DNA from 3 places in the Pseudomonas sp. GW823-FHT02F05 genome. Region 2 is predicted to be linked to each of the others. Evidence: riboswitches for the same ligand, from Rfam matches in the RefSeq annotation. Region 2 holds a riboswitch; each other region holds the start of a gene.

Region 1 (2,914 bases), on a different contig from region 2:
CATGTCCAACTGGTACACCGGCGCGCCACTGGCACGCTCGTGGATCATCGGGTCGAGAAAGTCCGGCCCGCATTTGAACACGCGCACCTTGCGTCCCAGGTTGCGGTGCAAACGGGCGAGCGCGGCGGTGACCGTGGTTTTGCCCTGGCCGGACGCCGGAGCGGCGATCAATACGGCCGGGCAATGACGGGGCTGATTCAAAGTTCGACGCCTTTCTGTGCCTTGATACCGGCCTGGAACGCGTGCTTGAGCATGCCCATTTCGGTGACGGTGTCGCCCATTTCGATCAGCTCAGGCTTGGCGCCACGGCCGGTGACCACCACATGCTGCATGGGCGGGCGGGCTTGCAGGTCGCTGAGTACCTGGTCCAGGTCAAGGTAACCGTGCTTGAGGGCGATGTTCAATTCGTCCAGCACCACCAAGCCGATAGAGGGGTCATTCAACATGGCCCGGGACACCGCCCAAGCCGCTTCGGCAGCGGCGATATCGCGCTGGCGATCCTGGGTTTCCCAGGTGAAGCCTTCGCCCATCACATGAAAGTGCACCTGCTCGGGGAAGCGGCGGAAAAACAATTCTTCGCCGGTGCTGTTACGCCCCTTGATGAACTGCACCACACCGCATTGCATGCCATGCCCCATGGCCCGGGCCAACATGCCGAACGCCGAACTGCTCTTGCCTTTGCCGTTGCCGGTCAGCACCAGCAGCAGGCCGCACTCATTGGGGGAATTGGCGATGCGCTCGTCAATCACGGCTTTTTTGCGCAGCATGCGCGCCAAGTGGCGTTCGTCGCGGTCGGGGGAATCAGTCATGGCAGCTCTCCGTTGGGGCTGGACAAAAACGGCGGGCAGGAAAAAGAAAAAACAGACAGCCAAGCATCGCCCACCGTGATGCTGTTGGATGATCCAGGCCGGTCTCCGGGCTCATGAGTGGCGCTTTTGATAGCAAGCAGCCGAGGGTGCGCCTTCCCATATCGCACGCGATACAGTGGCAAACAGCACCGTCTTGACTCATTTACCGTTGCGGGGGCAGCGCCGGAATCGCGGCGGCACTGTGTACAAGTGCGCTCACTCACCGGCTTCCCTGTTTCACTCTGTCGACGCGCGCGCCACAGAGCACCTGGAACAAGCCGCGAAGGTTAGTGGGTTGGGGGTGGAGCGTCAATTAAAGCTGGCCTTGTACTTGAACCATCTGCCGTTCGTGCTTCTCTACCCCTACAGGTATCAAGGAGAAAACCATGCCTAAAACCCGACTCGCCCTACTGATCATGCTTGCAGGCAGCCTCGCCGCGTGCGGCGAAAGCTCGACCCTGCAGGTCGCCGATGGCACCGGGCCCTCGCCCAAGTTGCCGGAGCCGAACAAGACGCTGATCCCCACCGTCAATATCGCCCCGGCCATCGGCTGGCCCGAAGGCGCCAAGCCCATCGCCGCCGCCGGTACCCAAGTGGCCGCGTTCGCCGAAGGCCTGGATCATCCGCGCTGGCTCTACGTGCTGCCCAACGGCGACGTGCTGGTGGCCGAGACCAATGCACCGCCCAAGCCGGACGATGCCAAAGGCGTACGTGGCTGGGTGATGGAAAAGGTCATGGATCGCGCTGGCGCCGGGGTGCCGAGCCCGAACCGTATTACCTTGCTGCGCGATGCCGACCATGACGGTGTGGCAGAAACTCGCGCGGTGTTCCTGGAGAACCTCAATTCGCCGTTTGGCATGACCTTGGTGGGCAACGACCTGTATGTGGCCGATTCGGATAAGTTGCTGCGCTTCCCCTATCAGCCGGGTGAAACCGCAATCACAGCCCCAGGCGCCAAGGTAGTGGACTTACCCGGTGGCCCCTTGAACCACCACTGGACCAAAAATGTGGTGGCCAGCCAGGACGGCAGCAAGCTGTACGTGAGCGTCGGCTCCAACAGCAACGTCGGCGAAAACGGCCTGGAAGCCGAACAGGGCCGCGCCGCCATTTGGGAAGTCGACCGCGCCAGCGGCCAACACCGCATTTTTGCCTCCGGCCTGCGCAACCCCAACGGCATGGCGTGGGAGCCACAGAGCGGCAAGCTGTGGACGGCGGTCAACGAACGCGATGAGATCGGCAGTGACCTGGTGCCGGATTACATCACCTCGGTCAAGGATGGCGGCTTCTACGGCTGGCCTTTCAGTTATTACGGCCAGCATGTGGATGTGCGTGTCACCCCGCAGAACCTGGACATGGTCGCCAAGGCCATCGCTCCCGACTATGCGGTAGGCCCTCATACTGCGTCGCTGGGGCTGACCTTCGCCGAGGGCAGCAAACTGCCCGCTCCCTTCAGTAATGGCGCATTTATCGGCCAGCATGGTTCCTGGAACCGCAAGCCGCACAGTGGCTACAAGGTGATTTTCGTTCCCTTCGAAGGGGGCCAGCCGAAAGGGCAACCGGTGGATGTGCTGACGGGGTTTCTTGATAGCGATGAGAAAGCCATGGGCCGGCCGGTCGGCGTGGTGATAGATCAGCAGGGGGATTTGCTGGTGGCCGATGATGTGGGCAATAAGGTTTGGCGAGTGTCGGCTGTTAAGTAAATCGCCACACACCAATGTGGGAGCGGGCTTGCCCGCGATTACGGTGGCCCAGCCAACCAATCCGTTGACTGACACACTGCATTCGCGGGCAAGCCCGCTCCCACATTTTGGAGTTTTATTGATTCAGGGGTTACGCGCCAGATTTCCTGGCAACACGCGTTTGGCACTCAGGTAGGCATTCTGCCAATACGCTTTGGATAGCGTATCCAGCTTCACCGTACCGCCGGTTTGAGGCGCGTGTACGAAGCGGCCCTCCCCCACATAGATGCCCGCATGGCTGACCCGCGAACCACCACCGGTAGCGAAGAACAGCAGGTCGCCGGTTTGCAGGTTTTGTTCGCTGACGTCCTGGGCACGCATCACGAT
Region 2 (2,914 bases):
GCCAGGCGCAGGCTGGGGTAATCCTCGGGCAATTGCTGGGCGGCTTCGGCGAGCAGCGCCAGGCTGGAGTCGCCGCTGCACAGGATCACCAGTTCAGCGGGGGTCTGGCCAAGGTCGGCAATATTGTCGTCCGCGACGAAACCACCGGGTTGGGTCCTGAGCAGGTGCATGGTTAAACGCTGAGGGCAGCGCGCAATTGCGCTTCGAGGCCAGCGGCGTCCAGTTCCTGGCCGATCAGCACCAGGCGCGTGGTGCGTGCTTCGTCAGCGCCCCAGGCACGGTCGAAGTGTTTGTCAAAGCGCGTGCCCACACCCTGGATCAGCAGGCGCATCGGTTTGTTGGGGATCGCGGCGAAACCTTTCACCCGCAGGATGCCGTGCTGCACCACCAATTGGGTCAGGGCGTCGAGCAGCAGCGCCTCATCGGCTTGGGGCAAGTCGATGGAGATGGAGTCAAAGGCATCGTGATCGTGGTCGTCTTCACCCTCGTGGTGATGGTCGTGATGGCTGTGACGCCCGTCGATATGCTCTTCGGAACCGGCGCCCAGGCCGATCAGCACGTCCAGGGGCAGACGACCGCTGCTGGCTTCGATGATCTTCACCGCGGGCGGCAGTTCTTCGGCGACTTCCAGGCGCACGCGGGCCAGGTCTTCGGCGCTGATCAGGTCGGATTTGTTGAGGATCACCAGGTCAGCGCTGGCCAGTTGGTCGGCGAACAGTTCGTGCAAGGGTGATTCGTGGTCCAGGTTAGGGTCGAGTTTGCGCTGGGCGTCGACCTGGTCCGGGAAGGCGGCAAAGGTACCGGCGGCCACGGCTGGGCTGTCGACTACGGTGATCACCGCGTCAACGGTACAGGCGCTGCGGATTTCCGGCCACTGGAAGGCTTGCACCAACGGCTTGGGCAGGGCCAGGCCCGAGGTTTCGATGAGGATATGGTCCAGGTCACCGCGACGGGCGACCAGTTCGCGCATCACCGGAAAGAACTCTTCCTGCACGGTGCAGCACAGGCAACCGTTGGCCAGCTCGTAGACGCGGCCATTGGCCTCTTCTTCGGTGCAACCGATAGAACACTGCTTGAGGATTTCACCGTCGATGCCCAGCTCGCCGAACTCGTTGACGATCACCGCAATGCGACGGCCCTGGGCGTTGTCGAGCATATGGCGCAACAGCGTGGTTTTGCCCGAGCCAAGGAAGCCGGTAACGATGGTGACGGGGAGTTTGGCCAGTGTTTTCATCGGATGCCCTTTGGGGCGGGCATACGGGACGACAGGCCCTGCGGCAGCGCGCAGCAGCGGATTTCGTCACCGGATCACCCCGCCCGGTTGAATTGGAAAATCGGTTGCGAGGCAGGTCTCCTGGCTTGGGGTGTGCAGGTCTTGCGACCAACGCTGACTGCGCCTTCCCGCCCTATCGGCAGTGGCGTGGCAGTCAACTGAACCCTTCACAGTTGCGGGGGCAGCCGCGGCTTGAACCGCGTTCCCTTCTTAGCTTCGGCCTGGGCCGAAGAACCTCGAAGGTGCAAGGCTACAGTGGCTTGCAGCATTTGACTACCGTCCCGGCCCATGCTCTCCTACACGCCTTGTTTCGGGTGCCCTTCACAGGGTGAAACGGGAAACCGGTGCGTCATAGACCTATGACCAGTCCGGTGCTGCCCCCGCAACGGTAAGCGAGCGAAGCGTCACGGCCACTGTGCTTTTGCATGGGAAGGCGATGCTTTCAGGAGGACTCTTTCAAGAGCCGCCCCTCGCAAGCCCGGAGACCGGCCCGAAAAATTCAGATAACAAACCCGCGGTGGGCGGGCGCTGTTCAGAACCCTGCGTGCCTGGCGCGTGGGGTTTTCATGCGCTCGTTTCACCCTGACACCTGAAAGGGACGCGCCATGTCGATCATCAGCAGCACTTCGCACACCGCTACTAGCACCGCCACCCTCAGCCAACGCCTGACCGCCGCCATCGGTGCGTCGATACTCGGCGCGTGTTTGGTGTATTTCGCCGGGTTCTCGCATATCGAGGCGGTGCACAACGCCGCCCACGATACCCGCCACAGCGCCGCGTTCCCGTGCCATTGAGAGCTGCCGACATGATCAAGCGTATTGCGCAAACCGCAGGGTTCACTGGGCTTTTGGCTGCCTTGCTGCTGACCCTGCTGCAAAGTTTCTGGGTGGCACCGCTAATCCTGCAGGCGGAAAGCTTTGAAAAAGCCCCGCCAGCCGCTGAAGTGGTGCACGAGCACGCCGCTGGCGCTGCTGCCCACAGCCACGATGCCCAAGCCTGGGAGCCGGAAGATGGCTGGCAGCGTGTGTTGTCCACCACTGGAGGCAACCTGGTGGTGGCCGTAGGCTTTGCACTGATGCTCGCCGGCCTCTACACGCTGCGTGCGCCGACCCGCATCGCCCAAGGCCTGCTCTGGGGCCTGGCCGGCTACGCGACCTTTGTACTGGCACCCACCCTGGGCCTGCCACCGGAACTGCCGGGCACTGCGGCGGCTGACCTGACGCTACGCCAGACCTGGTGGATCGGTACCGCAGCCTCCACCGCCGCCGGCCTGGCGCTGATCGTGTTCGGCCGCAACTGGCTGTTGAAAGGCCTTGGGCTGGCGATCCTTGCCGTACCCCACGTCATCGGCGCTCCGCAACCTGAGGTACATTCAATGCTGGCCCCGGAGGCGCTCGAAGCGCAGTTCAAGATCGCCTCGCAGTTGACCAACGTCGCCTTCTGGCTGGCCCTGGGCCTGATCAGCGCCTGGTTGTTCCGCCGCAACGGCGACGACCAATACTCGGCATGATGCTGGTTGTCGGTTTGGGCTGCCAGCGTGGCTGTGAGGTTCACAGCCTGCTGGCGTTGCTGGACGGAGCCCTGGCCGCGGCAGGCATTGATCGCTCACGCATAACTGCGCTGGCAAGCATTGATCGCAAG
Region 3 (2,914 bases), on a different contig from region 2:
CAGCACAAATTGCACGCGGCGCACCGGGATGCCGAGGGAGGCTGCCGCGTCGCTGCCGAAGGTGAACGCATCCAGTGCACGCCGGTGCCACAGGCACACGGCGAGCCCCACGACCGCCACCGGCACCGCCAACCACACCGACGGCCAGCGCACGCCGCTGAGGTTGCCCAGCAGCCAGAACATAATGCCGCGGGCTTGTTCGGAGCTGGCCGACTTGGTGATCAGGAACGCGGTCAGGGCATTGAACAACTGTGAACCGGCGATGCCCGCGAGGATAATCTGCCCGGTGCCGCTGGACGATCCACTGGCTCGTGCGAGCAGAGTCACCAGCGCAAAGGCCGCCATCGCCCCCACAAACGCGCCCGCCGACAACGACACCAGGCCACCGCCCACGCCTATCAAGGCCACGAGTACCGCACCGGTTGACGCGCCGGCGCTGATGCCCAGCAGGTACGGGTCGGCCAGCGGGTTACGCAGCAGCGATTGCAGGATCACGCCGCACGTCGCCAACCCTGCGCCGCAAGCTGCGGCCACCAATGCACGGGTGAGGCGGTAGTTCCACACCACGCCTTCGTCGATGGGGTCCAGTGCATAGCTGGCGCCCCAGAGTTTATTGGCGAGCACCTGCAGCACCACCTGCGGTTCGATGGCGGTTTCACCGATGGCGACGCCAGCGAGCAGGGCGAGCAGCAGCAACGCCAGGGCGAGTAGGGTGCGCATCATTGGCCCAGGTGGTAGCCGTCAATGGCGGCCGCCAGTTGTTCAAGGCCCTCGAAGGTGCGCAGGCTCGCCTGCAAGGCCAGAGCGTCGAGGATGATGATGCGGTTGTTCTTCACCGCGTCCATGTTGCGGGTCACGGGGTCGCTGCGCAGGAAGGCGAGTTTCTTTTCATGGTCGTCGGCCGGGTAGCGACGGCGATCCATGCGTGCGATCACCAGGAAGGTGGGATTGGCCTTGGCGATGGTTTCCCAGCCGACGGCAGGCCACTCCTCATCGGACTGCACCACGTTACGCAAGCCAAGGGTTTGCAGCATGAATTGCGGCACGCCTTTGTGGCCGGCTACGTAAGGGTCGCTGGCCATTTCGGCGCTGGAGAACCACACCAGTGCGCTGGCTTGCTGCAAGCCCTTGCCCTGGGCCGTGGCGACGGATTTGGCCAGGCGCGCCTTGAGTTCGTCGGTCAGTTGTTGGCCGCGATCCTGCACGTCGAAAATCTGCGCCAGTTGCTGGAGGCTCTGGTAGATCGTCTCGATGCGAAAGGGCTCCAATCGCGTGCCGTCGGCGCCGACCAGGTTGTCCTTGCCTTCGCAATCGGACGGCAACAGGTAGGTGGGGATCTTCAGTTCATGAAACTGTTCACGGGTACCGACCACGCCTTGGGGGCCCACCACCCATTCCAGCTCGGCGGCCACCAGTTGCGGGCGCTTGGCGAGTACGGCTTCGAAGCTGGGCTCGTTGTTGGCCAGGCGCTCGATGTGATCGTCCTGGGCCTTGTACTGCGCCGCCACGTTATTGAACCACAGCGAAGTGCCGACCACCTTGTCGCCCACGCCCAGGGCATACAGCATCTCAGTGGCGGCCTGGCCGATGGTGACGCTGCGGGCTGGGGCGTGCTGGAAGGTCAGGGTGCTGCCGCAGTTTTGCAGGGTCAGCGGGTACTGAGTTGGCGCGGCTTGCGCCAGGGCACACATACCCAAGCCTGCGATCAGGGCGGTAACGCGTGGCAGCATGAGGCGATCTCCTTGTGAACCGTAGGTGCAGCAGGGGAGGTACGGCTCGGAAATACGCCCATGGAGGCTGCTGATGCGCAGGGCCAGGATGTCCTTCCCGGACACCCCGCCGGTTAGTGAGTTAGCTGGGCCGGCAGGTCTCCTGACTGATGCGTCGTCGCCATGCCCCGCCTTCCCGGACGTGGTCCAGTGGCATTCAAGGGCAGGCTCGGCATCTACAGTTGCGGGGGCAGTTTCGGTTCACGTCGCGTGCGGCGTTTCGAATTCCCTGTTAGTCCCATACGGGAACCGGCGGCGGTATGGTAAGCGATCACCCCCTGTAGGAGCGAGCTTGCTCGCGAAGGTCGTCAACGATAACGCTGGGCACCTGATGCCCCGCGGCGCTTTCCTGTTCTTCGCGAGCAAGCTCGCTCCTACAAAAGAAGCGTCAGAGCCGAATATCCTGGGGGCCGCGGATCAACGCTTCGATCCGGGTGCCTGTGGCGCGCTCTTCGTTGCTGAAGCCGTCGTAGTCGGCCAGGTTGGCGAAGCGGATGCCGGTCAGTTGTTCGATCGCAATCACACTGCGCTGGTAGGTTCGAAGCGGGCCGAATACCAGGTCGAGTTGGCCCAGTTCGCGGCTCTGGTCAATCATGTAGGCGCTGGCGGAAGGCTTGCCATCGTCGCTGAGGTAGGCCACTACTTTCCAGAACGCCTTGGGGATTTTCACGCCACGGTACAGTCGGTCGTCATCGGCGAACACTGGCCCGGTAAACACCGTGGCCCGGGCTTTCCAGCGCTGGGTGTTGTCGAGGATGTAGTCTTCGAGCTCCAGCCAGGTCTTCTGGTTGAAGCCGCTCATTTGGGGTGAGCAATTGGTGAAGTGAAAGGTGTCGAAGTTGGCGGTGTTGGCCTCGTCGCCCCAGTTGGGGTCCTGGCGCCGCACCAGGTGGCCGCGGTCCAGGCCATTGCCGGCATAAAGGTCTTCACCTACCTGCGCATCCAGGGGCAGGCGACCATCGTAGGCCCAGGTGTCGTTGCTGCGCGTAATGTCCACATGCTTGGCGCCATCGATATTCACCCCCACGTACAGCGCCAGTCGTCGAGCGCGCGACATTGTGATGGAGAAGTGCGTGTAGTCCAGGCGCTGGGGTTGCACATCGCCCGCCAGTGGCTGGTCAACCGTGGGCCATGGCACCACGAAG

The links. Region 2 has a riboswitch for cobalamin ahead of AC1RAC_RS02220 (CbtB domain-containing protein). Riboswitches for the same ligand answer to the same signal wherever they lie in the genome.
Region 1: another riboswitch for cobalamin. It lies ahead of cobO (cob(I)yrinic acid a,c-diamide adenosyltransferase); the one in region 2 lies ahead of AC1RAC_RS02220 (CbtB domain-containing protein).
Region 3: another riboswitch for cobalamin. It lies ahead of AC1RAC_RS17410 (ABC transporter substrate-binding protein); the one in region 2 lies ahead of AC1RAC_RS02220 (CbtB domain-containing protein).

What each region holds. Positions count from the first base shown of each region.
Region 1 covers NZ_JBXAJM010000024.1:83,218-86,131, reverse strand. The annotation lists gene AC1RAC_RS24390 (cobyrinic acid a,c-diamide synthase CobB) at 1-201, opposite strand, end outside; gene cobO (cob(I)yrinic acid a,c-diamide adenosyltransferase) at 198-809, opposite strand; cobalamin riboswitch at 889-1,135, opposite strand; gene AC1RAC_RS24380 (PQQ-dependent sugar dehydrogenase) at 1,235-2,548, shown strand; gene AC1RAC_RS24375 (C40 family peptidase) at 2,672-2,914, opposite strand, start outside.
Region 2 covers NZ_JBXAJM010000001.1:487,903-490,816, forward strand. The annotation lists gene cobN (cobaltochelatase subunit CobN) at 1-170, opposite strand, end outside; gene cobW (cobalamin biosynthesis protein CobW) at 173-1,234, opposite strand; cobalamin riboswitch at 1,328-1,527, opposite strand; cobalamin riboswitch at 1,569-1,781, shown strand; gene AC1RAC_RS02220 (CbtB domain-containing protein) at 1,879-2,067, shown strand; gene AC1RAC_RS02225 (CbtA family protein) at 2,079-2,783, shown strand; gene AC1RAC_RS02230 (cobalamin biosynthesis protein) at 2,780-2,914, shown strand, end outside.
Region 3 covers NZ_JBXAJM010000014.1:10,241-13,154, reverse strand. The annotation lists gene AC1RAC_RS17415 (FecCD family ABC transporter permease) at 1-723, opposite strand, end outside; gene AC1RAC_RS17410 (ABC transporter substrate-binding protein) at 720-1,730, opposite strand; cobalamin riboswitch at 1,846-2,038, opposite strand; gene AC1RAC_RS17405 (DNA/RNA non-specific endonuclease) at 2,158-2,914, opposite strand, start outside.